3 regions of the Brevibacterium sp. HMSC063G07 genome follow, and region 1 is predicted to be linked to each of the others. Evidence: riboswitches for the same ligand, from Rfam matches in the RefSeq annotation. Region 1 holds a riboswitch; each other region holds the start of a gene.
The links. A riboswitch is a leader RNA that binds a small molecule or an ion and turns the genes downstream of it on or off. The one in region 1 is predicted to bind thiamine pyrophosphate.

Region 1 (2,262 bases):
GCCCGGTCGGCTGCCGTCGGCGGGTGTTCCGTCGGCTTTGAGCTGCGTGTTGGTCGTGCGGGCCACGACGTCAAGCACCGTGAGCCTGCCTTCGAGTTCCTGCACTGTGCCGTTGACCGTGATGCTCATGGGATTTTTCCTTCCGTGTGGGTCTCGGCGGCCTGGGCAGCCAAGCGGGAAATATAAGGGGTCAAAAGGATTCCGTGCCGGGACAGTCCTCCTGCGACGACAACCGCCGAGGTGCCAGCGGGGTTCGCTTCCGGTCCTGCTGACGAGTGGCAGGGCACCTCGGTCCGTGTGACCACCGGCATGTCGTCTTCGGCTGTCGGGCGGGCGCGGGTTGTCACGTCAACGAGGTCGCAGTCGCGCAGACCGGGAACGACGGTGACGGCGTCAGCCAGGAGGTCTGCAACACTGCCCAGGTCGGTTTCAGGGCGGTCTTCGCGCACGGATGCGCCGATGACGATTTCGCCGTTTGCCCGCGGCACAATGTAGACGCTTCGGCCTGCGACCACGGCGCGGACTGTCCGCTGCACAAGCGGACCGAAGCGCAGGCGGCTGTCGGGGGTGCGCACGCGGATGACGTCTCCGTATACGGGGCGCAGGGTCGGCTTGGAATCTTCGGGCAGGCCCGCGATCCCGGCGATGCCCATGCCCGCTGCCACGACAGTCGTGTCGAATGGGTGCTGTCTGCCGTCGGCGGTTTCCACTGTCGCCCCGGCAATGCGGGTGACGCGCTGGCGGAAAATGGGAGTCGACTCCAGTGCGCCGAGCATGACCTCCATGAGCCGGCGAGGGTCGATGCGGAGGTCACCGGAGATTTCGGCTCCGGCTGCCAGGCCGGGCGCCAGACCGGGTTCGAGGCGGGCGAGCCCGCTTCCGGGCAGGTGATTGAATGTCAGACCGCGTGCGGCGTAGGCCCGCTCCATCCGCTGAAGGTGTTCGTGGTCTCCGGAGTCTGCGGCCACCAGGAGGGTTCCCGCGGTTTCAAAGCCGACAGCCTCCGGGGCAACACCAAGCATTTTCAGAAACTCCGGGTATTCCTCGAGGGCCTTCTGCATAATCGGCAGCAAACCGTCCTGGCCGAACTGGACTTCCGCGACTGGGGCGAGCATACCGGCGGCCGCATATGATGCTCCCAACGCCGGTTCCGGGTCGAAGACAGTGATGTCATGACCGCGGCGCTTCAGCCGCACAGCTGTGGCGAGTCCGAGAATTCCCGCCCCGATGACCGCTGTCTTCACCATTCTCCTCACGTCGGCATGATCCGCTTCGAGTGCTGATGGTCGGCCGCTTCGCCCTCTCAGCCGGGCGTGTCCCGGCTCCCATGAACCGCCCTCAGAGTAAGCCGCCCGCGGTGACGGAGCAAAAGCTGAGGAAGCACCGCTGGCAAGGTCCGGAAGAAACAAGCCTCATTAAGAAATATGTAGGCTCTCCGCTTAAAAGCGTCGGCGGTCTTGCGAACACGTGTAGACTGCCTTTCGCGTACGCCGTACCGAAACTCCGCACATTCGGGGGATCTGGCACGGCACCAGGCACGGGCACGAACACTGAATCTGCAATGAAGTGGAGGCTTAATGACCAGCGATGTTGTTTTGACGGTTGAGGGGCTGACTGTCAAACACGGGTCTCAAACCGCTCTCGATGATTTTTCATTCACGCTGCAGCGGGGCGAGATTCTCGGCATTGTCGGCGCCAACGGCGCCGGCAAATCTACACTTCTGAAGGTTCTTTCCGGAGGCATCATCCCAGACGAGGGCACGATCACCCTCGCAGATGAGAAGTTCGCCCCGGAAACCGAAGCCGAGGCCCGAGCCATCGGCGTCGGCTACATCCCTCAGCGCATCTCGGTGGATGAGGACCAGACCGTCTACCACGCGATGTTCCGCACCTCGTACCTGTCGAAGCTCACGGATGAGGAAAAGCGCGCTGAAGCAACCCGCCTCCTGGAAGACAACGGGGTTGCCATCTCTGCTGACGAGCAGATGCGCGACCTTGTTCAGGCCGAGCGCACAATGGTGGAGATCCTGCGGCTGGCCAACGAGGAAACGGCCCTGATCCTGCTGGATGAGGTTTCTGCTTCCTTCAACGACCACGAAATCTCGCTGGTGCACGACCTCATCATCCGCCTGTCCAAGCAGGGCCGCGCCATCATCTATGTTTCCCACCGCCTGGACGAACTGCAGTCACTGTCGAACCGCATTGCAGTGATCAGAGACGGCAGGCTTCGCTCAATCCTGGTTCCCCGCGAAGCTGACCGCG
Region 2 (2,262 bases), on a different contig from region 1:
CGAATACGGGGCCTGAGACCAGGGCGCAGGCGGCGAAGACCAGCTGCCATTCGAAGGCCCAGCCGGCGTTCCAGAAGATGTTGTCGGTGATGGACACCGAAATGGCCGGTGCGAGGCCTGCGAGTACGGAAATGCCGAGGGTGTAGCGGCGGTAGCGGGTCAGGGCGAAGACGAGTTCGGTCATGATGCCCTGGCACAGGCCGGTGAACAGGATGACCGGACCGAAGACCGAACCCAGGAGGGCTTCGGTTGCTGCAGCGATGAGTTCGCACACGATTGCGGCGCCGGGTTTGCGGATGATGAGTGCCCCCACGGGCCCGGCCAGCAGGTAGAGGCCGCCGACCAGGCCCGTGGTGGGTGGGAACACGAGGTTGAACGGGACGTCGATGATGGGCCGCAGGGACGTCCACGCGAAGTACACGGCACCGAGTGCCACGGCGAGTACTGCCGCGACGATGATGTCAACGGTGCGCCATTTCAGGCTGCGTGTGGGCGTGGTGTGTGCGGTGTGGGTCATCGGGGTCTTTCAGTTCATGTGCGGTTGGGGGTTGTGTGCTGGCGGGGTGTGGTTGTCGTCCGCCCGGAGGCGAAGGCTGACAGTGCGCCGGTGGGCACGATTGCCTTCCACAGCAGCCATGCACCCAACCCGGAAATGATAATGCTGGATGCGATTCCGCAGACGGCGTAGACGACCTTGAATGTCATAGCCCATTCGGCGTAGTACATGACGATTTCGCCGACCACCAGTGCGATGCCTGCGCCGAGGCCGGACAGGAGCATGACGGGCAGGTTCCATTTGCGGTAGAGGACGGCGAGGAACACGATTTCGGCGCCGGCGCCCTGCAGGAGGCCGGAGATGATGGCGGTTGCACCGAAGTGGGAGCCCAGCACGGCTTCGACGGCTGCGGCGAGTGTTTCGGCGATGAGGGCGGCGCCGGGTTTGCGGACGATGATTCCTGCGAGTGGGCCTGCGAGCACCCAGATGCCGCCGAACAGGCCGACCAGCGGTGGGAATGCGACGGTCCAGAGTTCGAAAACGCCCCATATGGCGGCGACACCCCAAAAGATGACGCCGACGGCTACTGCGATGACGACGGTGACGATGATGTCGACGGTCCGCCAGGGCAGGCTGGTTTTTGTCTGCGTGCTCTGTGGGTTTTTCGTCTGTGCTGACGAGGTGGTTGGGTTGTGTGGGTTGGTTTGGTGTCCGGTATGGACACGGTTGTTGTGTGTCATGAGTCCTCCTCAAGGCAAGGAGGGGTCAAGAGTGTGCTCGACTTCCTTCGCCGGTGCTAACCGGGCAGGTTCGAGGGTCTGCGGCATCGCACTCTCAGCGCCCTTGTTCGGATCTCTACGTTTGATCCGAGGCGCTCCCCTGTCGTACGGCCGATACCTTAGCAAGGACAGTGCGCTGGCGCACGGGATTGGCTGGGGTGAACGGCGGCATAGGGAGGCTTCAACTGAACGGAAAGAATATTTCAGTTCATTAGCAGCAGGCCAACGGCTCCGGTAGGCTTTCCGCAATCCGTCCGCCAAAGCGAAGGAATACGATGTCGTCATCAGCACAGACAGACACCGGTAAGCAACGCGGCACTTGGCTTGTCAATCTACTGACTGGGATCGAGCGGGCCGGCAACAAACTGCCCCACCCCTTCTGGCTCTTCGCCGGGCTTGCGGTCATCACCCTTCTGCTGAGCGCCCTTCTTTCGAAGCTGGGAGTCAGCGCGGTTTCACCGGCCGACAACAAGGAAGTCGCCGTCGTCAACCTGCTCAGCCCTGACGGCATCAACAAGATGATCACGGAAGCCGTGCCGAACTTCACCGGCTTCCCTCCCCTTGGCCTGATCATCATTGTGATGCTCGGAGTGGCAGTCGCAGAACAGTCCGGCCTGATCTCCGCTTCCATCCGCGGCGTGGTCGCCAGGGTCTCGCCGAAGTGGCTGACATTCGTTCTTGCCCTCGCCGGGGTCACTGGTTCGGTCGCCTCCGATGCTGTCTACGTCGTGCTCATTCCGCTTGGCGCCGTCACGTTTAAGACAGCGGGACGTTCACCTGTGCTGGGCGCGGTTGTGGCATTCGGGTCGTGCAGTGCCGGCTTCAACGCTTCGCTGCTCGTCACCGCCACTGACGCAATTCTGGCTGGGCTTTCCACCAGTGCCGCTCAGCTGATCGACGAATCCGTCACCGTTTCGCCCGTCGCCAACTATTTCTTCTCAATAGCTTCTGCGATCGTCCTTGCTCTGATCGTCACACTGGTCACTG
Region 3 (2,262 bases), on a different contig from region 1:
CGGCGTTTAAGGACGTGCAGGTCATCGGCGGTAATGTGGCTACCCGCGCGGGAGCTCAGGCGCTCATCGACGCCGGGGCTGACGCCATCAAGGTGGGTGTGGGCCCGGGCTCCATCTGCACCACGCGCATTGTCGCCGGTGTGGGTGTCCCGCAGGTCACCGCAATCAACCTGGCCTACCAGGCTGCCCGCGAAGCCGGTGTGCCGGTCATCGGCGATGGCGGTCTGCAGTATTCGGGCGACATCGGCAAGGCTCTTGTCGCCGGTGCCGATTCGGTCATGCTCGGTTCGCTGCTGGCAGGCTGTGAGGAAAGCCCCGGCGAGCTCATCCTGGTCAACGGCAAGCAGTACAAGGCATACCGCGGTATGGGCTCACTTGGGGCTATGGCTCCGCGCAAAGGACGCTCCTACTCTAAAGACCGCTACTTCCAGGCCGATGTCGTCACCGACACCGACCTTGTGCCCGAAGGCATTGAGGGCCGTGTTTCCTACCGCGGTCCGCTGCGTCAGGTGGCCTACCAGCTGACCGGCGGCCTGCGTCAGACCATGTTCTACGTGGGCGCCCGCTCGATTCCGGAACTGAAGGCCAAGGGCCAGTTCGTGCGCCTGACCACTGCGGGTCTGAAGGAAAGCCACCCTCACGACATTCAGATCACCCAGGAAGCCCCCAACTACCACTGATCCGCCGCAGCCGATCCGGCTGTCTGTGATCGTCTTCTGTGCGCCCGTGCCTCTGGCCGGGCGCACAGCTGTCTGCTCACGAGGCGGAGGTCGCGGCTGTCGGGCCTACTGCGCTGGTGTGCGGTGCAGGACGGGGCCTGCGTCGTGGGCTTGCACCGTCGATCTGTGTCATGGGCGGGTGCTAGGGTGAGCAAAGTGACACGGGGTGCCGCGAAGCAGCGGCTGAGATTAACCCGTTGAACCTGTGTGGTTAGGACCAGCGAAGGGATGTCATGGAACTCAAAGACTATGCGGGCGCACTGCTTGAAACTCTGCGGCAGCGCACGCCGCTCGTGCAGTGCATTGTGAACACGGTCGTTCAGCAGTTCGCCGCAAATGTGCTCTTGGCGTCAGGTGCCAGCCCCGCCATGATCGACCACGAAGCCGACGCTGCAGACTTCGCCGAAATCGCCGACGGTCTGCTCATCAACTTCGGCACACCAACATCGCACCAGTACTTGTCAGCTGACGGTGCCATCGACACTTTCGCTCAGTCCGGCAAACCGTGGGTGCTCGACCCCGTGGGCTTTGGGATTTCCGGGCACCGCACCTCCAGGATTATGCGCGCTCTGAACAGCGGCCCGGCCATTGTGCGCGGCAATGCCTCCGAAATCATCGGCCTGGCCCAGCAGTCCGGCAGCGCCCGCGGAACCGACTCAACGCACTCCGTCGACGACGCCCTGGCAGCAGCGGCAAGCCTCGCCCAGGCCGGCATTGTCGCCGCCGTTTCTGGGGAGTCTGACGCCATTGTGTTCGCCGACGATTCCGCAACCCACACCGTGACGATCACAGGCGGCAGTCCCTATATGCCCAGCGTCATCGGCACCGGGTGCTCGCTCGGAGCACTCGCTGCCGCCTACGCCGCGACAGCTGCCCACACCCGGCAGACACAGGACCTCAGCCCCCGGGTGAGAACAGGCATGGCCGCGGCAGCAGCGCACCTGCACTTCACCTCGGCCGCCCAGGCAGCGCACACACAAGCCAGCGGACCCGGAACATTCGCCGCGCACTTCCTCGATGGCCTGCACGCCGTGGGGCCAGATGACCTAGCCCGAATTGAGACCGCGTGGACAACGGGAGGAACCGCATGAGCGCACCACTGGACCGCCTGTCCGACTACCGCACCGACCTCTACCTGGTCACTGACACCGCCATGGCCGAAAGCGCCGGGCGCACGGTGGCCGAGACCGTCGCCCAGGCAGTTGCCGGGGGAGTGGGCATCGTGCAGGTGCGCGATAAGCACATTGACGATGCAGGCTTCGAAAAGCTCACCCTGAGCGTGCTCGATGCCGTTGAGCGCGCACGCGCTGAGCACAGCATCAAAACTGACGTCCCCGTCTTCGTCAATGACCGCGTCGATGTCGCAGCCCGCCTTCTGGAGCGCGGCAGAAAAGTCCACGTGCACGTGGGTCAAGGCGACATGTCGGCAGACGATGTGCGCCAGCGCATCGGTGCGGAACCGCTGCTGGGTGTTTCAGCCCAGGAGCCCGAACACTTTGCGCGCGCTCGAAGCCAGAACGTCGATCTGGTCGGCATCGGGCCG

Region 2: another riboswitch for thiamine pyrophosphate. It lies ahead of HMPREF2757_RS09550 (ECF transporter S component); the one in region 1 lies ahead of HMPREF2757_RS05440 (FAD-dependent oxidoreductase).
Region 3: another riboswitch for thiamine pyrophosphate. It lies ahead of thiM (hydroxyethylthiazole kinase); the one in region 1 lies ahead of HMPREF2757_RS05440 (FAD-dependent oxidoreductase).

What each region holds. Positions count from the first base shown of each region.
Region 1 covers NZ_KV802350.1:7,867-10,128, reverse strand. The annotation lists gene thiS (sulfur carrier protein ThiS) at 1-129, opposite strand, end outside; gene HMPREF2757_RS05440 (FAD-dependent oxidoreductase) at 126-1,247, opposite strand; TPP riboswitch at 1,233-1,339, opposite strand; gene HMPREF2757_RS05435 (ATP-binding cassette domain-containing protein) at 1,578-2,262, shown strand, end outside.
Region 2 covers NZ_KV802363.1:197,608-199,869, forward strand. The annotation lists gene HMPREF2757_RS09545 (ECF transporter S component) at 1-517, opposite strand, end outside; gene HMPREF2757_RS09550 (ECF transporter S component) at 532-1,236, opposite strand; TPP riboswitch at 1,262-1,387, opposite strand; gene HMPREF2757_RS09555 (AbgT family transporter) at 1,551-2,262, shown strand, end outside.
Region 3 covers NZ_KV802360.1:100,811-103,072, reverse strand. The annotation lists gene guaB (IMP dehydrogenase) at 1-680, shown strand, start outside; TPP riboswitch at 872-965, shown strand; gene thiM (hydroxyethylthiazole kinase) at 953-1,810, shown strand; gene thiE (thiamine phosphate synthase) at 1,807-2,262, shown strand, end outside.